3 regions of the Pseudomonas cistanchae genome follow, and region 3 is predicted to be linked to each of the others. Evidence: predicted binding sites of a transcription regulator. Region 3 holds the regulator's gene; each other region holds the start of a gene.

Region 1 (7,810 bases), on a different contig from region 3:
TCGCGGGCCAGGGTTTCGCCTGCGAGGCGGATGCTGACGATGCGACCGTCTTCAATGCGCACGCGTTTTCCCACGGCCTTGCGTGGGTCGTCGTAGGCGAGCACCGGGCCTTCGGTCAGGCACAACAGTCGATCGATTTGTGCCAGCAGCTCCGGGCTTGGCGCCACTGCGCTGGCTGCGCGAATCAACAGTGCGGGGCGATCACGGCCGGTGAGCGTGAGGTTGGCATAGGCGAATTCTTCGAACAGCGGGCGCAGCGCTTCGAAACGGGCTTGCACCTCGCCTTCGACCAGGGCGAAGAACGACCAGGGCAGGTCGACCTTTTCAACTTCCACCCCGGCGTGTTTCAACTCGGGCTGTTTGGACAAAGGGTCAAAGGCTGGCTGGGTCAATACATTGGTACCCAGGCCTTTGAGAAAGCGATTGCCCCAATGCATGGGCAGGTACGCCTGGCCCGAGCGCACCGCGTCATCGGCCTGCACCGGCACAATCAAACTGCCACGGCGGCTGCGCACCTTGACCAGATCGCCGCCCTGCAAACGCCGACGGCGCAGCTCATCCGGGTGCAGGGTCAGCACCGCCTCGTCGACATGGCCGAACAAGCGCGCCGCCGTGCCCGTCCGGCTCATGCCGTGCCATTGATCACGCAGGCGCCCGGTGTTGAGGGTCAGCGGGAAGCGCGCTTCGCGTTTCTCCTTGGCGGGGCGATAGGGCTCGGCGAGAAACTGCGCGCGGCCGCTGGCGGTGGGGAACCGTCCATCTTCGTACAACCGCGCGGTTCCCGCGTCGGCGCCCGCCGGAAATGGCCACTGCTGGGGCCCCTGGTTATCCAGAATCGCGTAGCTCAAACCGCTGAGATCAAGGTCGCGCCCTTGGGTCAGGTATTTGTATTCCTCGAAAAGCGCGGGCGGGCCGTCGAAGTCGAACAGGCTAGGCACGCCGGGACGCAGCTGTTGTTCCAGGCGCCGGGCGAAATCGCAGGTAATCGCCCAGTCGGCGCGCGCCTGCGCTGGCGCAGGGACCGCCGCGCGGACATGACTGATGCGGCGTTCGGAATTGGTGACCGTGCCTTCCTTTTCGCCCCAGCTGGCGGCTGGCAACAGCAGGTCGGCGTAATGGCAGGTCTCGGTGGTGAAGAACGCTTCCTGCACCACCACGAACGGGCAGGCGGCGAGGGCTTCATGGACCTTGTTCTGGTCGGGCAACGACTGCGCGGGATTGGTACAGGCGATCCACAGGGCCTTGATCTTGCCGATGCGTACCTGCTCGAACAATTCGACTGCGCTCAGCCCAGGCGCTTGCGGAAGGCTGTCTACGCCCCAGTAGGCGGCGACTTCAGCGCGATGGTCCGATTTGGCGGCGTCGCGGTGGCCCGGCAGCAGGTTGCACAGGCTGCCGGTTTCGCGGCCGCCCATGGCGTTGGGCTGGCCCGTCAGGGAAAACGGGCCGCTGCCGACTTTGCCGATTTGCCCAGTAGCCAGGTGCAGATTGATCAAGGCGCTGTTTTTCGCCGTGCCGGCGCTGGACTGGTTCAGCCCCATGCACCACAGCGAAAGAAAACTCGGTGCCTGGCCGATCAGTCGGGCGCACAGCTGCAGGTTTTCCGCGCTGATGCCGCACAGCTCGCTGACCATCTGCGGGTTGTAGTCACGTACCAGTTCCTTGAGCGCATCGAAGCCTTCGGTATGCGCGTCGACATAGGCGCGGTCGACCCAGCCTTCCCACATGAGGATGTGCAAAATGCCGTGAAACAGCGCGACATCGGTGCCGGGCAGAATCGCCAGGTGCAGATCGGCCAGCTCGCAGGTATCGGTGCGGCGCGGGTCGATCACGATGATCTTCATCTGCGGACGTTTGGCCCTGGCCTCCTCCAGGCGGCGGAACAGCACCGGATGGGCGTATGCCATGTTGCTGCCGGCGATCAGTACACAGTCGCTCTGCTCGATGTCCTGGTAATTGCACGGCGGCGCATCGGCGCCGAGGCTGCGCCTGTAGCCCACCACCGCGGAGGACATGCACAGCCGCGAGTTGCTGTCGATGTTGTTGGTGCCAACCAGGGCGCGGGCCAGCTTGTTGAACGCGTAGTAATCCTCGGTGAGCAATTGTCCGGAGATGTAGAACGCTACGCTGTCGGGGCCGTGCTCGCGAATGGTCGCGGCGAACACGTTGGCCGCGTGGTCCAGGGCGTTGTCCCAGTCGGTTTGGCTGCGGGCGAGGCCTTTGCCCATGCGCAGCTCGGGGTACAGCGCACGGGCGTCGAGGTCGCCGGTCAGGTGCAGAGTAGAGCCTTTGCTGCACAGCTTGCCGAAATTGGCAGGGTGGTCGGGATCGCCCTGCACGCCAAGAATCTTCTCGCCGTCATGTTCGATCAGCACGCCACAGCCGACACCGCAGTAGCAGCAGGTCGAGGCGGTGATCTGGTTGGTTTGGCTCATGGCGTTCGACTCCATACGTGGCGGCCTGCAGGTTTACGCGCACTCGGCTGCGACGTTGAGCGCCAGCAGCACGCGCCCGTTTTCCACCTTGGCGTCATGCCGATGGGCGCAGCCGACGTCAGGCGCCACGGCCTCGCCGCTGGCCAGTTCGATCTGCCAGTTGTGCAACGGGCAGGACACCCGCTTGCCAAAGATCAGGCCTTGCGACAGCGGGCCGCCCTTGTGCGGGCAGCGGTCGTCGAGGGCGAAGACTTCATCGGCCGAGGTCCGAAAAACCGCTATATCGCCCTTGGGGCCGGCGACGATGCGCGAACCGAGTGGGTTGATTTCCTCAAGCGCGCAGATATCCAGCCAATTCATACGGTGGCCTCCTCAATTTCTACAACGGCGATGCGATCGAATTCTTTCTTTAGCAGCGGTTGTTCGATGCGTTCTTTCCACGGGTCCTGTTCGAAGGAGAGGGCGAACTGCAGGCGTGCATTCAGTGCCTTGCGGTTCTCAGCGTCCTCGACCACGGCGTTTTTGATGTACTCCATGCCGACGCGCTGCAGGTAATGCACGGTGCGCTCCAGGTAGAAGGCTTCTTCGCGGTACAGCTGGAGGAAGGCGCCGTTGTATTCGCGCACTTCTTCGGCGGTTTTGAGTTTCACGAAGAACTCGGCCACCTCGGTTTTGATGCCGCCGTTGCCGCCGATGTACATCTCCCAGCCGGAGTCGACGCCGATGATGCCGACGTCCTTGATGCCGGCTTCGGCGCAATTGCGCGGGCAGCCCGACACCGCCAGCTTGACCTTGTGCGGCGACCACATATTGAACAGGTCGTGTTCCAGGTCGATGCCCAGTTGGGTCGAGTTCTGTGTACCGAAGCGGCAGAACTCGCTGCCGACGCAGGTCTTCACCGTCCGGATGGATTTGCCGTAAGCGTGCCCGGACGGCATGTCCAGGTCCTTCCACACCGCCGGCAGGTCTTCCTTCTTGATGCCCAGCAGGTCGATGCGCTGACCGCCGGTGACCTTGACCATCGGCACCTGATATTTGTCCGCCACATCGGCAATCCGGCGCAGCTCGGAGGGGTTGGTCACGCCGCCCCACATCCGCGGCACCACCGAATAAGTGCCGTCTTTCTGGATGTTGGCGTGGGCGCGCTCGTTGATCAGGCGCGACTGCGGGTCGTCCTTGGCTTCGCCCGGCCAGGTGGAAATCAGGTAATAGTTCAGCGCCGGGCGGCAGGTCGCGCAGCCGTTGGGCGTGCTCCAGTTCAGAAACGCCATGGTTTGCGTGATGTTGGTCAGGTGCTCGTCGCGGATGGCCTTGCGCACCTGGCCATGATTGAGCTCGCTGCAGCCGCAGATGGCCTTCTCGCTCTTCGGCTTGACGTCAGCCGCGCCGCCGACGGTGCTGATCAGAATCTGCTCGACCAGGCCGGCGCAGGAGCCGCACGAACTGGCGGCTTTAGTGTGTTTCTTGACCTCGTCGACGCTGAACAGGCCGTTTTCCTGGATTGCCTTGACGATGGTGCCCTTGCACACGCCGTTGCAGCCGCACACTTCCATGCTGTCAGGCATGCTCGCTGCGCTGCTCTGGCCCTGGTGGCCGACGTCGCCAAGGGTGCTCTCGCCGAACATCAAATGATCGCGAATCTGGCTGACATTGTGGTTCTCGCGGATCTGCCGGAAATACCAGCCGCCATCGGCGGTATCGCCGTACAGACAGGCACCGACCAGAATGTCGTCCTTGATCACCAGCTTCTTGTAAACGCCGCCGATCGGGTCGGACAGGGTGATGGTCTCGGTGCCTTCGCCGCCCATGAACTCACCAGCGGAGAACAGATCGATGCCGGTAACCTTCAGCTTGGTCGAGGTCACCGAGCCCTTATAGCTGGCGAACCCCAGCTGGGCCAGGTGGTTGGCGCAGACCTTGGCCTGATCGAACAGCGGCGCCACCAGGCCGTAGGCGATACCTCGGTGGCTGGCGCATTCGCCGATCGAGTAGATGCGCGGGTCGAAGGTTTGCATGGTGTCGTTGACCAGGATGCCGCGGTTGCACGGGATGCCGGCTTTCTCCGCCAGTTCGGTGTTCGGCCGGATACCCGCCGCCATCACCACCAGATCGGCCGGGATCACGTCGCCGCTTTTGAACTGCAGCGCACAGACCCGGCCTTCGCCGTTGTCCATCAACTCCTGGGTGTGTTCGTTGAGGCGGAAGTGAATGCCGCGCGCTTCCAGGGCGCCCTGCAGCAACTTGCCGGCGTTCTTGTCCAGCTGGCGTTCCAGCAGCCAGTCGCTGATGTGCACGACGGTCACGTCCATGCCGCGCTGCTTGAGGCCGTTGGCGGCTTCCAGGCCGAGCAGACCGCCGCCGATGACGACCGCGTGGCTGTGGGTCTTGGCGGTTTCCATCATCGTCTGGGTATCGGCGATATCGCGATAGCCGATCACGCCCTTCAGGGTGTTGCCAGGGATCGGCAGGATAAATGGGTTGGAGCCGGTGGCAATGAGCAGGCGGTCGTAGTCCGCTTCGCTGCCGTCGTCCGCGATCACCCGGCGCCGTTTGCGGTCGATCTCGACGACCTTGCGGCCGAGCAGTAGCTTGATGCCGTTGTCGGCATACCAGTTGATATCGTTGAGGACGATTTCCTCGAAGGTCTGCTCGCCAGCCAGGACGGGCGAAAGCAGGATCCGGTTGTAGTTCGGATGGGGCTCAGCACCGAACACGGTGATGTCGTAAAGGTCGGGGGCGAGCTTGAGCAGCTCTTCGAGGGTGCGGACTCCGGCCATGCCGTTGCCGATCATCACCAGCTTGAGTTTTTTCATGCCGGCCATCTCCTGAATCAAAAAGTACGGAAAAATTGTCGGGAACAATTTTTAACGTCGCCCCGCGACGGCTTGCAGCGTGGCTGCCAGGTGTGGCGAGCCGTAAAACAAAAAAGGCGTCCCGCCAGTTGCCTAGCGAGGACGCCTTTGTCCTGATCCCGTTCTATCGGGCAGTGCGCTCTCCACGTTGAGGGCCTCACTCTATGTCGGGTGTTGCATAGGGCTACCAATGCAGAGCTTGTGCCAACTCGCCTGATTAGCGTTTTTGCTGGGTTTTCAAGTGTTTGCGAGCGTCTTTCGGTAAAGCGAATTGCACTGTTTGAATGCGGCTTGCGCTGCATTGGTGCGCTACGCGCGTTTCACCGGTCAGGTCAGGAGCACCAGCAGCAGCGCCAGATTCACCAGTAGCGAGAACAACGCAACACCGCGCCAGACCAGCAGCGGCTCGCGCTCCAGCAACGGTCGCGGCTTGCTGCTGAGGGAGGTGCGTTCCCCCTGTTCGAGGGCGAGCAGCCATTCTTCCGCGGTTTCATAGCGCGCCTTTGGATCTGCACTGAGCGCGCGGTTCAGGCTGTCGTCGATCCAGCCGGGCAGGTCCGGGCGATAGCGGCTGGCCGGAGTAGGGCTGGCAAAACGCGGGTGCTGGAACGCCTCGATTTCGCCGTAGGGGTAGTGCCCGGTGAGCAGCTGATAGAGCGTCACACCTGCGCTATAGAGATCCTGTCGCGGGTCGGGCGCAGCGCCGGCGAAAGCTTCGGGGGCAATGTAGCTCGGGGTGCCGGGCAACTCGTGCGCTTCATCGCGCGACAGGCCAGGGCAGTACGCGAGGCCGAAGTCCAGCACGCGCAGCTCGCCGTCGTCGCCCCACAGCAGGTTCTCCGGCTTGATGTCGCGGTGCAGAATATTGCGTCGATGCAGCATGCCGAGCGCCTTGATCAGACGCGGGGCGATGTCCAGCCATTCGGGCAGCCCCAGCGGGCCGGACATGCGCATGTGCTCGGCGAGGGTTTGGCCGGCGTATTCACGCTGGATGTAATACAGGTGCTGACGTTGCGGCAGTGCGGGAATTTCAGCGAAGAAGCGCCCGGCGACCCGACGCAGAAACCATTCTTCCAGCAGCAGCGCCGGCCCCGCCTGCGGTTCTGTGGCGCGGCTGGCCGGCAGGGTCTTGAGCAGCCAGCGCCGCGCCTGGTTGTCGCGCACGCGATAGACCAGCGATTGGCGCGACTCGGCCAGCAAGCGCTCGATGTGCCACCCCTCGAATGCCTGACCGTCGCGCAACTTAGGCGGCAGCGGCCAGTGATCCAGTTGGGCGAGGGTGTCGGACAGCGCGCTCTCCGGCAGCGCATCGATGCGCAGCAACAACGCGCTGGCATTGTCCTGACTGCCAGCCAGGTGAGCCGCGCTGACCAGCGCGCGGCTGGCGGCGTCGAGGTCGCTTTCGTCATGCAGAATGCGCTGGATGCCAGCATCACCCAGGGTCGCCCACACGCCGTCGCTGACCAGCAGAAAACATTCGCCCTCGCGCAGCTCGCCGTCGAGGTAGTCGACCACCAGGTGCTGATCCAGGCCCATGGCGCGCTTGAGCACATGTTGCATGCCCGGCTGTTCCCAGACGTGGTCCTCGCTGATGCGCTCCAGGTGCCCGGTGTGCCACCGATACGCGCGGCAATCGCCGACATGCGCCAGGGTGAACCGGCGGCCACGCAACACCAGTGTCGTCAGCGTGGTCAGCAGTGGCTGGCCGCTGCCGTTGGCTTGCAGCCAGCGGTTATGGGCGACCAGCAGGCGGTCGAGGGATTGCGCCACGGCCCAGGTTTCCGGCGTGGCGTAGTAATCCAGCGCCAGCGCCTGCAGGGTTGCGCGTGCCGCCAGCCCGCCATCGGCGCACTGGCTCACGCCATCGGCGAGGGCGAACAGGTAGCCCTTGCTTGCCGCAAGACCTGGCGCCGGAGTCACCACGCGAATGGCGTCCTGGTTTTCAGCCCGTGGGCCGGTGGCGCTGGCTTCGCCGAAGGTCAGTTGCAAGGCCATGCAGACGTCCTGGATAGGCTGCTGAAGAAACGCTGAGGCAAAGGCGAGGCTGGTGAGGCCGCTAAGAAGAGCCGTTGCCGACTACTCCTGTCTTTCCTGACCAGTGCAATAGCGCTGCCAGTCAGCCTCGCCTTTGCCTCAGTGCTCCAATGTTTGGCGTAGTGGATCGCGCTTTACCGATCCACCGTTTTTCCATGGTTGCGCCAGGGTGGATGAAAAAGGCGTCATCCACCCTACGTTCGCGCAATTACACCCGAGCGGCGGTTACTGCAGCGCTGCCCCAGGTGGTGCGCCAGCGCCGCTTGACGCCATACAGACCGAACCAGGCCAGTACGCCAAGGCTGGCGAACAGCCACAGCCCCAGTTGGTAATCGCCGGTCTGCTGTTTGATGGTGCCCAGACCGGCGGCCAGGAGGAAGCCGCCAATGCCGCCGGCCATGCCGATCAACCCGGTCATCACGCCAATCTCTTTGCGAAAGCGCTGCGGCACCAGTTGGAATACCGCGCCATTGCCCGCGCCGAGGCCAA
Region 2 (7,810 bases), on a different contig from region 3:
GCGGTGCGCCTGCCAGACCATCTTCATCAAAGTTCCAGCCCTTACGCGCCAGCAGTGCGCGCCGTGCCGCACTGAGGCAGGCGAGGGTACAGGCGGTTGCACTGGTGCCAAAGCCGACCGCACTGTTAGGCGGCAAACCCAGCAGTTCCTTGACCCAGCGCCCGGCAATTCGCTCCAGTTTGTCCGCGACCGGCGAGTTGTCAAACGAGGACGCGCATTGATCCCAGGCCAATACCATGCGTTCTGCGGCTGCGGCGGCGGGCAGGGTCGCACCGATGACAAAGCCAAAGTAGCGCGGTCCATTGGATGCCACTGTTGCGGGCGAGCCGATTTCATCCAGGCGCCGCAGTACCTCATGTGCTGCCACGCCTTGCTCGGGCACGGGCCCGTTGAAGGCGTCCAGCCGGGCGATGGCCTCTTGGCTGGGAAACACTGGCCGTGTGGCAATGCCGTCGAAATAACTCAGTGCGCGGCGGTCTGCTTCGGCTAGCAGCCCGCGTTCATCGGTGGCTGTACTCATCCTGTTCTCCTTTCGCTGGGGATGGACGAGTTCAGTCTAATCAGCTCGATGACGGCGCAGCAGATACACCCTGCCAGCCAGACGCCCGTACAGCGCCGCGCTAGGCAGAGATTGAAGAGGAACAGTGGAACTACGAGCAGTACAGCCGCGACCTGAGTCGCCCTGCCCGCAGTCTGATCGGAAGAACGCTTCTGTTAAGGCGAGACGACTATGGAGAATTTCTTCGAGTAGGTGCTGCCGTTGGCATCAGTCACCCGAACCATGAAGTCATTGGGGCGATTGGTCCCCGCGCTGGCGTGCGGTATACCGCTGATGGTGCCGTTGCGCTCGAGCATCAGCCCCTTTGGCGGGAAGCCGCTGACCAGCGACCAGGTGCCGCCGCCGGTGCCGCCGCGAAATTGCAGCTGGGTGGTATAGGCGCTGCCAACTTTTGCCTTAGGCAAGGCGGCATTGCTGGAAATCTGCAGGCCATTTTCCGGATGGCTGGTGGCCAGACGGTAAAACTTCACCAGGGCGCCTTCGGTGCTGCTGGTGCCGTAGGTGTGCAGGTAGGAGCCGGCTTTGAAGTAGAAGGTTTCGGTATCCCACGACGGGTCCATGACCATGGTTGCGGGCGTGCCGTTGTTCACCGAGACCGATGCCACCGCCAGGCTGCCGCTCTCGCGCTCAACGCGGATCTGGTAGGTAAACGCCTGACCCAGCTTGATGCCGCTTGCGACCTGATGCTGCCAGAACGGCGGGCCCTGAATCGGCGTACCTTGCAGCTTGGCCATGACCACCCCGGTCTGGGTCTTCGCGTTGTACTTGTAATACACCAGCACCAACGGCGCTGAGCCATGACCGTGGACCTGACCGACGATCACGGTGCCATCCTTGCTCGGCACCTGCATCACGCGAAGCTGCGCATCAAGCAGCGCAGTGCCGTTGCTGTCCCAGTTCACATGGTTGCTGGACGGGTCGATCATTTCGCGCAGTTCCGAACGCGGATGCTTGGAACCGCCGCTGGTCGCGCCATTGAGGGGAGCCCACATGGTCATCGCGCCGTCCGTGTCGGTATAGAGCGATGGCGGGTTGGTGTAACCGTTTGGCCCGCTCAGGGCGGAAGGCAGAATGGTCAGCGGTTTGCCCGTTACGCCGTTATTGGCATCCACCGGAATGGTGATGTTCCAGTTTTCCAAGGCGAAGTTGCCGCCGGGCGGCAGGTCGGGATTCAGTTCGGCAAGAACATGGCCGCTAAACAGGCCGATCAAGGCCGATGGCAGCAGTAAGCTGCGGGTAGCTGCATTTTTAAGCATCACGGGGTCATCCTGATTCGGATAGCTGAAAGGTTGGAGCAGCTCTTATCGCGACCTTGCGATGTTGTGTCGGGTCACTGCTTGCGGTTGCCGATGCTAGACACATCGGCGAGCTACCAGCACAGTGACCCACGTGTGTCGGAAAGGTTCGCAGGCGGGCAAATAAACTTGCGCGCGTTGGCTTATCGGCAGCGCTTGCCATCGGCCAGGCAGCGCTGACGCGCAGAGAGGTAAGCGTTTGACTGACAGGGGCCGATTCTACTTAGCCGCGGATTCGCTCAGGACGACGTTGCACGCGCCGTGTTGTCATCCGCGACTCAACTGCCGAGCATGTCGTGCATCGCGATGATCTGCTCGGCCACCTGCACCAGCTTCTGCTGGCGGCCCATGGCCTGGCGGCGCATCAAGGTATAGGCCTCTTCCTCGTTGCAGCTCTTCATTTTCATCAGCAAGCCCTTGGCCAGTTCGACGCGCTTGCGTTCGGCCAACTGAGCATCACGCGCCTGCAGTTGTGCGCGCAGGGCCTGGTCGCTTTCAAAACGGGCCATGGCCACATCAAGAATCGGCTGCAGGCGCTGGGCGTGGATGCCTTCGACAATGTAGGCGCTTACGCCCGACTGAATGGCCTGACGCATCACTCCCGGGTCATGTTCATCGGTGAACATGACGATGGGGCGCGGCTGATCGCGGGTCACCAGCACCACCTGTTCCATCACATCGCGGCTGGGTGATTCGGTGTCGATCAGGATGACATCGGGACGCACGGCTTCCACCCGCTCGGGCAGATCGATGGTCAGCCCCGATTCATCGATAACCTCGAAGCCGGCTTCAGTCAGCGCAGCTTTCAGTCGGCCGACCTTCTTCGGGGTGTCGTTGATTAACAGGATACGCAGCATGACGGTGGCTCCTGTCGGTCAAAGGGCAACAGCGGAGCTGTCGACCAGGGCATCAATGGCAAAGCTGTGGGCATAACCGATGGGATCGCTGCCATCCCAGATTTTTCCATCGATCAATTGGCTGCTGCGCATTGCATCGGGTACCTGAATGCCGATTGCTTCTGCGGCCTGGGCATACAGCTCCAGTTGCTGAACCTGATTGGCGAGCCCTAGGTAGTCGGGGTCATCGCGCAGCAGGCCCCAGCGCCGGAACTGAGTCATGAACCAGATTCCGTCCGACAGGTACGGCATGTTCACCGCCCCCTCACCATGAAAGCGTAGCGGGTGAGCATCCTGCCAGGCGTAGCCGAGGCCGTCCTGATAGTGACCGAGAAAGCGCGGTTGTATGGCACTCAAGGGGGCGTCGAGGTATGCCTGGCCGCTGAGCAGGCGTGCGGTGCTGAGCTTGTTTTCCTCGTTCTGATCGATGAAGCGACTGGCTTCAAGCACCGCCATGATCAAGGCCCGTGCGCTGTTGGGGTTGCGCTCGACAAAAGCATGGGTGCAGCCGAGCACTTTTTCCGGATGATCCGGCCAGATCGACTGGCTGGTGGCGAGGGTGTAGCCTTGTTGTTCTTCCACGGCATGCGCGGCCCAGGGCTCGCCGACACAGAACCCATCGATACGCCGCGCCTTGAGGTGGGCGAGCATCTGTGGCGGTGGCACCACCACGCTTTCCACGTCATTCAAAGGGTGGATACCTTGGGCGGCAAGCCAGTAATACAGCCACATGGCATGGGTTCCGGTGGGAAACGTCTGGGCGAAGATCAATTTCGCACCGCTGTGGTGCGCGCGAATCTTCAGTGCGTCGCGACTGGTCACGCCGGCGAATTTGAGGCCCTGGGACAGGTTGATGCTCTGGCCGTTCTGATTGAGCCCCATCAGGATCGCCATGTCCGTGGCCGGTGCGCCACCAAGCCCCAATTGCACACCGTAGATCATTCCGTAAAGGCTGTGCGCCGCATCCAGCTCGCCGCTGAGCAGCTTGTCGCGCAGGGTAGCCCATGAGGCCTGGCGTTGCAGGTTGAGGGTCAGCCCGTATTTCTCGGCAAACCCCTGGGTGGCGGCAACGATTACCGACGCGGCGTCGGTCAGGGCGATGAAGCCGATATTCAGCACGCGCTTTTCCGGTGCGTCGCTGCGCCTGATGTCGTGCTCGCTCATGGTGCTTTTTCCTTGGTCCACGCAAAAAAGGTGCGGTGCCAATGGCTGATCTAGTCAGCGATTGGGGCGTCACCCGTCGTCTATCAAGTCGTGTTGCCGTTGGGAAGACTTGTCTGGCTATGGCACAGCAAGGCGTATGCCATTTGCCTGGATAGCGCTGATGCGCCTGAATAGAAAAAACTATATCGCCGTACTCTGTAGTGTGCAGGCGTCAGCGCTGAAGTGTGGATAGAGATGATTTGTAGGATGACGCGGGGCCGCCTGGGCCGCGCGCATGAGGAATTCGCAGCCTGCACTGGTGCTGACGGCGTACCTACCCATTGCAGCCATAGCAAGCAGGAGCAAATGCTACATGGGCAAAATAGCGTGAAAAGAAAAAGCCCCGCACAAGGCGGGGCTTCTCTTTACAGGTGCAGCGCGACGCGTTGTTTCGTCAGGCTTGAACGACCGGGATATTGGCGTTCGCAGCAGCTTCACGGAACTCGGCGATCTGGTCGAAGCTCAGGTAGCGGTAGACATCAGCCGCCATGGTGTCGATTTCCTTCGCGTAGACCATGTATTCCTCAACGGTCGGCAGGCGACCCAGGATCGAGGCAACCGCAGCCAACTCGGCCGAAGCCAGGTAAACGTTGGCGCCATCGCCCAGACGGTTGGGGAAGTTACGGGTCGAAGTCGAAACCACGGTGGAGTTCGCCTCAACGCGTGCCTGGTTACCCATGCACAGCGAGCAGCCCGGCATTTCCATGCGCGCGCCGGCTTTGCCGTAGATGCCGTAATAGCCTTCTTCGGTCAGCTGATGCTGGTCCATCTTGGTCGGCGGCGACAGCCACAGACGCGTCGGCAGGGTGCCTTTGACCTTGTCCAGCAACTTACCGGCAGCGCGGAAGTGACCGATGTTGGTCATGCAGGAGCCGATAAACACTTCGTCGATCTTCTCGCCCTGAACGGAGGACAGCAGACGGGCATCGTCCGGGTCGTTCGGTGCACAGAGAACCGGCTCATTGATGTCGGCCAGGTCGATTTCGATGACTTCGGCGTACTCGGCGTCCTTGTCGGCTTCCATCAGCTTCGGATCGGCTAACCAGGCTTCCATCGCTTGGGCGCGACGTTCCATGGTACGGGCATCGCCGTAGCCTTCGCTGATCATCCAGCGCAGCAGGGTGATGTTCGAACGCAGGTATTCGGCGATGGCCTTTTCCGGCAGCTTGATGGTGCAACCAGCAGCGGAACGCTCGGCGGAGGCGTCGGACAGCTCGAAAGCCTGCTCAACGGTCAGCTCGTCCAGACCTTCGATCTCGAGGATGCGGCCGGAGAAGATGTTCTTCTTGCCTTTCTTCTCGACGGTCAGCAGGCCTTTCTGGATGGCCACGTAAGGGATGGCATGGACCAGGTCACGCAGGGTGATGCCCGGTTGCAGTTTGCCCTTGAAGCGCACCAGTACCGACTCCGGCATGTCCAGCGGCATAACGCCGGTAGCAGCGGCGAAGGCAACCAGGCCGGAACCGGCCGGGAAGGAGATGCCGATTGGGAAGCGGGTGTGCGAATCGCCACCGGTGCCGACGGTATCCGGCAGCAGCATGCGGTTCAGCCAGCTGTGGATGATGCCGTCGCCAGGACGCAGGGACACGCCGCCACGGGTGCGGATGAAATCCGGCAGGGTATGGTGGGTGGTGACGTCGATTGGCTTCGGATAAGCCGCGGTGTGGCAGAACGACTGCATCACCAGGTCAGCGGAGAAGCCCAGGCAAGCCAGGTCTTTCAGCTCGTCACGGGTCATCGGACCAGTGGTGTCCTGGGAACCGACGGTGGTCATCTTCGGTTCGCAGTAGGTGCCAGGACGCACGCCTTTGCCTTCCGGCAGGCCGCACGCCTTGCCAACCATCTTCTGCGCCAGGGTGAAACCCTTGGTGCTGGTAGCAGGTGGCTCGGGCAGCTTGAACAGGTCGGTTGGGCCCAGGCCCAGTTCGGCACGGGCTTTCTCGGTCAGACCGCGACCGATGATCAGCGGGATACGGCCGCCAGCGCGGACTTCGTCGAGCAGTACCGGGGTCTTCATTTCGAAGGTGGCCAGTACTTCGTCGGTGCCGTGCTTGCAGACTTTGCCAGCATGCGGGTACAGGTCGATCACATCGCCCATGTGCATGTTGGAAACGTCGAATTCGATCGGCAGAGCGCCGGCATCTTCCATGGTGTTGTAGAAGATCGGCGCGATCTTGCTGCCGAAGCAGAAGCCGCCAGCGCGCTTGTTTGGCACGTATGGAATGTCGTCGCCGAAGAACCACAGCACCGAGTTGGTGGCGGATTTACGCGAGGAGCCGGTACCGACTACGTCACCGACGTAGGCGATCGGGAAACCTTCGCTGCGCATGGTTTCGATCTGCTTCATCGGGCCGATGGCGCCTTGCACGTCAGGCACGATGCCTTCACGGGCCATTTTCAGCATGGCCAGAGCGTGCAACGGGATATCCGGGCGCGACCAGGCATCCGGAGCAGGGGACAGGTCGTCGGTGTTGGTTTCGCCGGTGACCTTGAATACGCGCAGGCTGATCTTGTCGGCCAGGGTCGGGCGGTTCTTGAACCACTCGCCGTCAGCCCAGGACTGCAGCACGCCTTTGGCGTGAACGTTGCCGTTCTTGGCTTTTTGCGCGACGTCGTGGAAGGCGTCAAACATCAGCAGGGTGTGCTTCAGTTGCTCGGCAGTCACGGCAGCCAGTTGCTCGTCATCGAGCAGCTCAACCAGGGTGGCGATGTTGTAACCGCCTTGCATGGTACCGAGCAGTTCGACAGCGCGCTGACGGCTGATCAGCGGGGAAGTGGCTTCGCCTTTGGCAACGGCAGACAGGAAACCCGCCTTGACGTAAGCGGCTTCGTCCACGCCTGGTGGCACGCGGTTGGTGATCAGGTCGACCAGGAATGCTTCTTCGCCTGCAGGCGGGTTTTTCAGCAGCTCGATCAGGCCTGCGGTTTGTTCGGCGTTCAGCGGCTGGGGCACGATACCCTGAGCGGCACGCTCTGCTACATGGTTGCGATAGGCTTCAAGCACAGTTATTACCCTCATCAGTGGTCCCAAAGGGTTGTCCGGGACGCGATCCAGAAAACCCTGAACCAAGCGCTTCGTGGCTTTATGAGCCGCTCAGCCGAGGTTTCAGGGATTTCTTGCAGAAGCTGCTTTCAAAGTTTTACGCCGGCATGACGGGCGATGAGACGTGGCGCGGACGCTTGAAAAGAGCACTCAAGGTCGGCGCCATACCATCTACCTGCCGGATCAACTGTGCTCGTGACGCTTTGAAAACAGCTTCCAACGGACATTGGCGCCTATAAAAGGCGGGCCGATTCTACTGGAAAGCTTTGACAAAGTTAAGCTAAAGCCCCCGGTTCTCCGGCTTAGACAAAGGGTTAACCCGTAGCTCGCAGCGCTTCTGTGGAACAGGTTGCGACCTGTCTCGGGCGGCTCTGCTCTGGCTCGCCCCCGCGTTTCGGTGCCTGTTAAGATGCCTGCCTGTCAGCCAGGTACACGTTTCATCGCCATGTCCAACCAACGCATCAAAACACCCTGTGTAGGCCTTTGCTCCACTGTTTACGGGGATCTGGTCTGCCGTGGCTGCAAGCGTTTTCACCACGAGGTGATCAACTGGAACAGCTACAACGACGACGAGAAGCATGCCGTCTGGCTGCGTCTCGAAGTGTTGCTTGTGCAGGTGATGGCGGCGAAGTTGCAGGTGTTCGATGCTGAACGACTGCGCAGCCAGCTGGAGCAACGGCAGATTCGTTTCGTGCCCCAGCAGTCGCCTTATTGCTGGGCGTATCAGCTGATTGCCCGGGGTGCGCGGGTCATCAGTCAGTTGGAAGCGTACGGGATGGTGCTGCTGCCGGAGTTTCGCAACTGGGGCCTGCCG
Region 3 (7,810 bases):
AGTTTCGCCGACAAGCCGGTCAAGGCCGGCGTGGACAACCCCATCGATTTCTACGTGATCAATGCGCGCACGGTGCAGTACCAGGAAGACGGCAAACTCCACCACCAGATGACCGCCTCCAAACTGGAGCACGTCAAAGCCAGCGATGTCACCTTGCTGACCAGCCCGAACATGCACCTGTATCGTGGCACCGAACTGCCCTGGAAAATTCGCAGCGAACACGGCGAAGTAGCGCCCAAGGGCACCGAGGTCGAACTGATCGATAAGGTCCGGGTGGAGCGCACCGATGCCAAAGGCCGGCCGACGATCCTCACCACCAGCCGCCTGACGGTATTTCCCGAGAAGGAATATGCGCAGACCAAGCAAGCCGTTAGAATCGACGCCGCCAATGGGGTGACCACGGCGCAAGGAATGAAAGCGTACTTAAATGACGGCAGGATGCTCCTGCTGTCCAACGTAAGAGGCCAGCATGAGGCTCGTTAAAACCCTCCCTATTCTGCTTAGCTTAGGCGTCGCGCTCGGAAGCGTTACCGCCTGGGCACTTCCGACCGATCGCGAGCAGCCGATCCGAGTTCAGGCCGATAGCGCGGAACTCGATGACAAGCAGGGCGTTGCCGTCTACCGCGGTGATGTCGTCATCACCCAAGGCACCCTCAAGATCACGGGCGACACCGTAACCATCACCCAGGATGCCCAGGGTGATATCGAGGTATTCACCTCGGTCGGCAAACCGGCCTATTACGAGCAGAAGCCCTCCGCCGACAAGCAGATCGTCAAAGCCTATGGCCTGACCATCCAATATTTCGCGGCCAATGAGCGCATCGTGTTGATTGACCAGGCCAAGGTAATCCAGGAAGGCAACACCTTCGAAGGCGAGAAGATCGTCTACGACACCCAGCGCCAGATCGTCAATGCCGGGCGAGCGACAGGCACCAACCTGACCACGCCACGGCCACGGATCGACATGGTGATCCAGCCGAAAAACAAACCCGCCGAACAGCAGGCGCAGTAACAATGGCCACTTTGAAAGCCCAGCACCTGGCTAAAAGCTACAAGGGCCGTCAGGTCGTTCGTGATGTGAGCCTAAGCATCGACAGCGGGCAGATCGTTGGCCTGCTCGGGCCCAACGGTGCGGGCAAAACCACCTGCTTCTACATGATCGTCGGCCTGGTACAGGCCGATCAGGGTCGCGTGCTGATCGACGACCTGGATGTCAGCCACAAGCCGATGCATGGCCGTGCCCGTGCCGGAATCGGCTATCTGCCGCAGGAGGCTTCGATTTTTCGCAAGCTCAGCGTGGCCGACAACATCATGGCGATTCTCGAAACGCGCAAGGAGCTGAACGGCGCGGAACGTCGCAAAGAGCTCGAAGGCTTGCTGCAGGAATTCCATATCAGCCATATCCGCGACAACCTCGGCATGAGCCTGTCCGGTGGTGAGCGCCGCCGCGTGGAAATTGCGCGCGCCCTAGCGACCGCACCCAAGTTCATCCTGCTGGATGAACCCTTCGCTGGCGTCGATCCTATCTCCGTGGGCGACATCAAGCAGATCATCCATCACCTCAAGGCGAAGGGCATCGGCGTGTTGATCACCGACCACAACGTCCGTGAGACCCTGGATATCTGCGAAACCGCCTATATTGTGAACGACGGCCAGTTGATCGCAGAAGGCAATGCCGAGGCCATCCTGGCCAACCAAACGGTCAAGGAAGTTTACCTGGGGCATGAATTCCGCCTGTGACGGGCGCTTTTCTTAGCCGAATCACAGCTAGCGCTAGGCAAATGCCTTAGGGTCAGGCATATAATTTGCTTCCTTGAGGCGCCACGGCGCCGCTGTAGTGGATTGCGCACAGACGCCGGTAAATTAAGGTCTGCAATGAAACCATCGCTAGTCCTGAGAATGGGCCAGCAGCTGACGATGACCCCGCAGCTGCAACAGGCCATCCGCCTACTTCAACTGTCGACCCTGGATCTGCAGCAAGAGATTCAGGAAGCGTTGGAGTCGAACCCGATGCTCGAACGCCAGGAAGAAGGCGACGACTTCGACAATTCGGACCCCATGGCCGATGGTGCCGAAAGCAATTTGGCACCAGCCGAACAGCCGCAGGAAACCCTCTATCAGGAAACCAGCTACCAGGAAACCACACAAACCGTGGACAACCTGGAAGAAGGCGACTGGAACGAACGCATTCCCAACGAGCTTCCAGTCGACACCGCCTGGGAAGACGTCTATCAAACCAGCGCCAGCAGCCTGCCGAGCAGCAGCGATGATGACGACTGGGACTTCACCACCCGTACCTCCGCGGGCGAGAGCCTGCAAAGCCATTTGCTCTGGCAACTCAACCTGGCACCCATGTCCGACAAGGACCGCTTGATCGCAGTGACGCTAATCGACTGCATCAACGATCAGGGCTACCTGGAGGAGACGCTTGATGAGGTCGTCGAAGCCTTCGACCCTGAGCTGGACATCGAGCTGGACGAAGTGCAAGCTGTGCTGCACCGCATTCAACAGTTCGAGCCGGCCGGCGTAGCCGCCCGCGACCTCAGTGAATGCCTGCTGCTGCAGTTACGCCAACTTTCGCTCAAAACGCCCTGGCTGAGCGAAGCGCAGCGCCTGGCAAGCGACTATCTGGACTTGCTCGGCAACCGCGATTACAGCCAGCTGATGCGGCGAATGAAGCTCAAGGAAGACGAGCTGCGCCAGGTTATCGAACTGATTCAGAGCCTCAACCCACGTCCCGGCTCGCAGATCGAGTCAAGCGAGCCCGAGTATGTGGTGCCTGACGTCATCGTGCGCAAGCACAACGATCGCTGGCTGGTGGAGCTGAACCAGGAAGCCATGCCACGCCTACGCGTCAATGCGCAGTACGCCGGGTTCGTGAAGCGTGCTGACTCCAGCGCCGACAACACCTTCATGCGTAACCAGCTGCAGGAAGCCCGCTGGTTCATCAAGAGCCTGCAGAGCCGCAACGAGACCCTGATGAAGGTCGCCACCCAGATCGTCGAGCATCAGCGCGGCTTTCTCGATTATGGCGACGAAGCAATGAAGCCACTGGTGCTGCACGATATCGCCGAAGCGGTGGGCATGCACGAGTCGACCATTTCCCGGGTAACCACCCAGAAGTTCATGCACACCCCACGTGGCATCTACGAGCTGAAGTACTTCTTCTCCAGCCACGTCAGCACCTCCGAGGGCGGTGAATGCTCGTCCACCGCGATCCGCGCAATCATCAAAAAATTGGTCGCCGCGGAAAATGCAAAAAAGCCGTTGAGTGACAGCAAGATCGCTGGTTTACTGGAAGCACAAGGCATTCAAGTAGCTCGCCGCACTGTTGCGAAATACCGTGAATCCCTCGGTATAGCGCCCTCCAGTGAACGCAAGCGACTGATGTAAGGTGGCTCGACGCGGAAGACTGACACATGCTGGATATTCCGTATTCAGTTTTGCGTTACTGGCAACTCCACGGTATCGACTGGCTGATCTGCAACGCCGGATGCCTGACCAGAGTCTTTCTCGTCCCAGTGTTCCAGTGGCAGGCTGTTAGCCTGTCTCTTACACACGGCAACAAGGAGAAAGTGGTATGCAAGTCAACATCAGTGGACACCAGCTGGATGTGACCGACGCCCTGCGCGACTATATCGACGAAAAACTCACTCGATTGGAGCGCCACTTCGACAAAATCACCAATGTGCAAGTCATCATGGAGGTCGAGAAGCTCAAGCAGAAAATCGAAGCGACCCTACACATTGCAGGCGGCGAAATCGTCGCTAATGCTGAACATGACGACATGTACGCGGCCATTGATCTACTGGCTGACAAACTCGACCGACAACTCATCAAGCACAAGGAAAAGCAGCTCGACCGTCAGCAGGGTGCAATGGCCCGCTGACATCGCCTATCTCCTATGATTCGACTTGAAAATATCCTGACCCCCGGCCGCTCTCTCGTGAGCGTGCCGGGCGGCAGCAAAAAACGTGTTCTCGAACAGATTGCCAACCTCGTGGCGCGCGAGCTGCCCGACCTTGATGGCCAAGACATCTTCGAAAGCCTGATTGCCCGCGAAAAACTCGGCTCGACCGGGTTCGGCAATGGCATCGCCATCCCGCACTGCCGGCTGCCTGGTTGCACGGCGCCCATCAGCGCTGTTCTGCGCCTGGACGCAGCGGTAGATTTTGACGCGATCGACGGCGCCCCGGTGGATTTGCTGTTTGTGCTGCTGGTTCCCGAGGCCGCCACCGATGAGCACCTCGAGTTGCTGCGACAGATCGCCAGCATGCTTGATCGCAGCGACGTGCGCGAACGCTTGCGCGAAGCGCCCGACAGCCAGGCCTTGTATCAGGTCGTGGTGGATATACAAAGCCAACTCAATCGAGCCTAACCATGCGCCTTATCATCGTCAGCGGTCGCTCCGGCTCAGGCAAAAGCACCGCCCTCGATGTACTTGAGGACAACGGTTTCTATTGCATCGACAACCTGCCAGCGGGCTTGCTGCCGGATCTAGCCGAGCGCACGCTGGTGCACACCGAGCTGCTGCACCCGCAGGTTGCGGTCTCTATCGACGCACGCAACCTGCCCAGCCAGCTCAAGCGCTTCCCTGAACTCCTCGAGGAAGTGCGCGCCCGCCACATCAAGTGCGACGTGATTTACCTGGATGCCGATGAAGAAACGCTGCTCAAGCGCTTCTCGGAAACGCGCCGGCGTCACCCGCTGACCAATGAAAGCCGCTCGTTGGCCGAAGCGATTGCCGATGAAAGCCTGTTGCTCGGACCCATCATCGACCTGGCCGACCTGAAGATCGACACCACGCACCTCAACCTCTATCAGTTGCGTGACAGCCTGAAACTGCGCCTGCTCAACCAGCCGGAGCCGGGCACCGCGTTTCTGGTCGAGTCCTTCGGCTTCAAGCGCGGCATGCCGGTGGACGCGGACCTTGTGTTCGATGTGCGCTGCCTGCCTAACCCATACTGGAAGCCGGATTTGCGCGACTACTCAGGCCTCGACCAGCCAGTGGTGGAATACCTTTCCGCCCAGGCGGATGTCGAAGAGATGTATCAGGACATCTTCGCCTATCTGACCAAGTGGTTACCGCGCTTCGCCGCCAGCAATCGTGCCTATGTCACGATTGCGATAGGCTGCACCGGCGGGCACCACCGCTCCGTGTACCTGGCCAGTCGCTTGGGTGAAGCCCTGAAACCCATTTTGAAGAACGTTCAGGTTCGCCACCGCGACCTGAGTTAAGGAACTGCCGCAATGCCGTGCTGCGAAATCACCATCATCAACAAACTGGGCTTGCACGCACGTGCCGCAGCCAAGTTTGTCGGCGTTGCCGCGCAGTACCCCTGTCAGGTCAAGATTGGCCGCTGCGAAGCAAGCCTGGTGGACGGCAAGAGCATCATGGCGGTCATGATGCTCGCGGCCGGCAAAGGCACACCCATCCACCTCAACACTGAAGGCGAGCAGGATGAGCAGGCGCTGCAAGCCTTGATCGAGCTGATCAACAACTATTTCGACGAAGGCGAGTAGCCGCCACGCCTGTCACGCGGCGGCTAAGCCCCCCGGTTCAGCTGCCCGCGACCGTCATTTTCTCGATCATCACCGAGCCCGTACGGACGTTGCTGCGCAGTTCAAGATCGCTTCCCACCGCAACGATCTGCCGGAACATGTCACGCAGGTTGCCGGCGATGGTCACCTCCTGCACGGGAAACTGGATCTCGCCGTTCTCCACCCAGAAGCCGCCTGCACCGCGCGAATAATCACCAGTAACCATGTTCAGGCCATGGCCCATCAGCTCGGTGACCAACAGCCCGCGGCCCATGCGCTTGATCAGCGCCTGACGGTCTTCGTTACCGTGACTGACGAACAGGTTGTGAACACCGCCGGCATTGGCGGTGCTCGGCATCCCCAGCTTGCGACCTGAATAGGTGCCGAGAATGTAGGACACCAACTTGCCGCCTTCGACGAAGGGTTTGGCATAAGTCGCCAGGCCATCGCTGTCGAAGGAAGCACTGCCGAGCGCGCGCGGAATATGCGGGCGCTCATCAAGATTCAGCCACTGCGGAAATAGCTGCTGGCCCAGGGTGCCTTCGAGGAAGGACGACTTACGGTAAAGGTTGCCCCCGGAAATTGCCCCGATAAAGCTGCCGAACAGCCCGGTCGCCAGCTCAGCGGAGAACAGCACCGGAACCTCACAGGTCGGCACGGGACGCGCGCCGAGACGCTGCACCGCGCGCTCGGCGGCATGTAGACCGATGTCGCGTGCATCGGCCAGCAGCTCGCCCTGGCGATTGACGTCATACCAGTAGTCGCGCTGCATTTGGCCGCCTTCTTCGGCAATCATGACGCAGCTCAGGCTGTGGCGCGTACTGGCATAACCACCAATGAATCCATGGCTATTGCCATACACCCGGCAGCCTTGGTGGGTACTGAGCGTGGTGCCATCAGCGTTCTTGATGCGCTTGTCCGCGGCAAATGCCGCTGCTTCGCAGCTCAACGCCTGCTCGATCGCCTGCTCGGGAGTAATCGACCACGGGTGATAGAGATCCAGTTGCGGCAACTCACGCGCCATCAGCGCGGGGTCGGCCAGGCCTGACGCCTCATCCTCGGACGCGTGCTTGGCGATGGCCAGCGCCGCCGCTACGGTTTCGCGAATTGCCGCATCGCCGCTCGCCGAGGTACTCGCCGAACCCTTGCGCTGGCCGACGTAAAGCGTGATGCCGAAACCTTGATCGCGATTGAACTCGACGGTTTCCACCTCTCCCTGACGGACCGTGGTCGACAACCCTTGCTCAGCCGAGACGGCGACCTCGCAGGCATTCGCGCCCTGCCTTTTCGCTTCGGCAATAATCTGCTCGACCTGGGCCTGCAATTGCGGAACAGCTTGGGGACCAACAACCTCTACTGCACTCATAAACACTCCTGAAATCTGTCCGGTATCCACCGCGTTTCGTGCTTGACGCCGCACTGCACGCCGCCTGACACCTGTTCGCTCGATAACCCTGAAGCCCTGCACCCGCGAGCCATGCCCGCACTGCAGCGGCGCTGCACATGGAAACTTGCTGCTATCATGACGGCGTTTTCCATTGGACCACCTTCATGTCTGAATACCTTGACGACTTCTCCGGCGAGAAAAGCAAAACCCAGGTCAAACGCGAACTGCATGCCTTGCAGGATCTGGGACAGCGTCTGACTACCCTGAAACCCGATCTGCTGAACAAGCTGCCCTTGACCGACGAACTGCGCCAGGCGCTGGCGGAAGCGCCCAAGCACACGGCCAACGCGGCAAAAAAGCGCCATGTCCAGTTCATCGGCCGCCTGATGCGCGACCAGAACACCGAAGCCATTCTGACCCTGCTCGATCAACTCGACGCCTCAACCCGTCAATACAACGAACGCTTTCACGGCCTGGAGCGCTGGCGTGATCGCCTGATCGGCGGCACCGACGAGACCCTGGAAGCCTTTGTTGGCGAGTACCCCGACGCTGATCGGCAACACCTGCGTCAGTTGATTCGCCAGGCCCAACACGAACTGGTACAAAACAAGGCGCCCGCCGCCTCGCGCAAAATCTTCAAATACATCCGCGAGCTGGACGAAACCCAACGCGGCCTGCGCTAGGCCTCTCCGAAATGATGGGTAGGCCTTCGGCTAACCCATCCCACGAATCTCAACCGCCCGTTCCGCCCACGGTAATCGCATCAATCTTCAAGGTCGGCTGGCCGACGCCAACCGGTACCGACTGGCCGTCCTTGCCGCAGGTACCGACGCCACTGTCGAGCGACAGGTCGTTGCCAACCATCGAGACCTTGCGCATCGC

The links. Region 3 encodes sigma-54, which starts transcription at its own class of promoters, with help from an activator protein. Its sites were predicted from a motif close to ANTGGCATNNANNTTGCTNT; they were not measured.
Region 1: a site for sigma-54 is predicted at 5,477-5,496, ahead of nirB (nitrite reductase large subunit NirB). Genes of this name have one in related genera too.
Region 2: a site for sigma-54 is predicted at 4,039-4,058, ahead of ACX0MV_RS08340 (CmpA/NrtA family ABC transporter substrate-binding protein). Genes of this name have one in related genera too.

Annotation. Positions count from the first base shown of each region.
Region 1 is NZ_JBTLWN010000002.1:333,867-341,676, reverse strand. It holds gene ACX0MV_RS08445 (nitrate reductase) at 1-2,435, opposite strand, end outside; gene nirD (nitrite reductase small subunit NirD) at 2,469-2,795, opposite strand; gene nirB (nitrite reductase large subunit NirB) at 2,792-5,248, opposite strand; gene ACX0MV_RS08430 (bifunctional protein-serine/threonine kinase/phosphatase) at 5,615-7,282, opposite strand; gene ACX0MV_RS08425 (nitrate/nitrite transporter) at 7,530-7,810, opposite strand, start outside.
Region 2 is NZ_JBTLWN010000002.1:310,548-318,357, reverse strand. It holds gene ACX0MV_RS08355 (pyridoxal phosphate-dependent decarboxylase family protein) at 1-520, opposite strand, end outside; gene ACX0MV_RS08350 (polysaccharide lyase family 7 protein) at 715-1,815, opposite strand; gene ACX0MV_RS08345 (ANTAR domain-containing response regulator) at 2,133-2,711, opposite strand; gene ACX0MV_RS08340 (CmpA/NrtA family ABC transporter substrate-binding protein) at 2,730-3,914, opposite strand; gene acnB (bifunctional aconitate hydratase 2/2-methylisocitrate dehydratase) at 4,348-6,957, opposite strand; gene ACX0MV_RS08330 (DUF1289 domain-containing protein) at 7,442-7,810, shown strand, end outside.
Region 3 is NZ_JBTLWN010000001.1:1,093,950-1,101,759, reverse strand. It holds gene lptC (LPS export ABC transporter periplasmic protein LptC) at 1-483, shown strand, start outside; gene lptA (lipopolysaccharide transport periplasmic protein LptA) at 470-1,012, shown strand; gene lptB (LPS export ABC transporter ATP-binding protein) at 1,015-1,740, shown strand; gene ACX0MV_RS04995 (RNA polymerase factor sigma-54) at 1,876-3,393, shown strand; gene hpf (ribosome hibernation-promoting factor, HPF/YfiA family) at 3,581-3,889, shown strand; gene ptsN (PTS IIA-like nitrogen regulatory protein PtsN) at 3,905-4,378, shown strand; gene rapZ (RNase adapter RapZ) at 4,381-5,238, shown strand; gene ACX0MV_RS04975 (HPr family phosphocarrier protein) at 5,251-5,523, shown strand; gene pmbA (metalloprotease PmbA) at 5,561-6,907, opposite strand; gene yjgA (ribosome biogenesis factor YjgA) at 7,093-7,611, shown strand; gene tldD (metalloprotease TldD) at 7,661-7,810, opposite strand, start outside.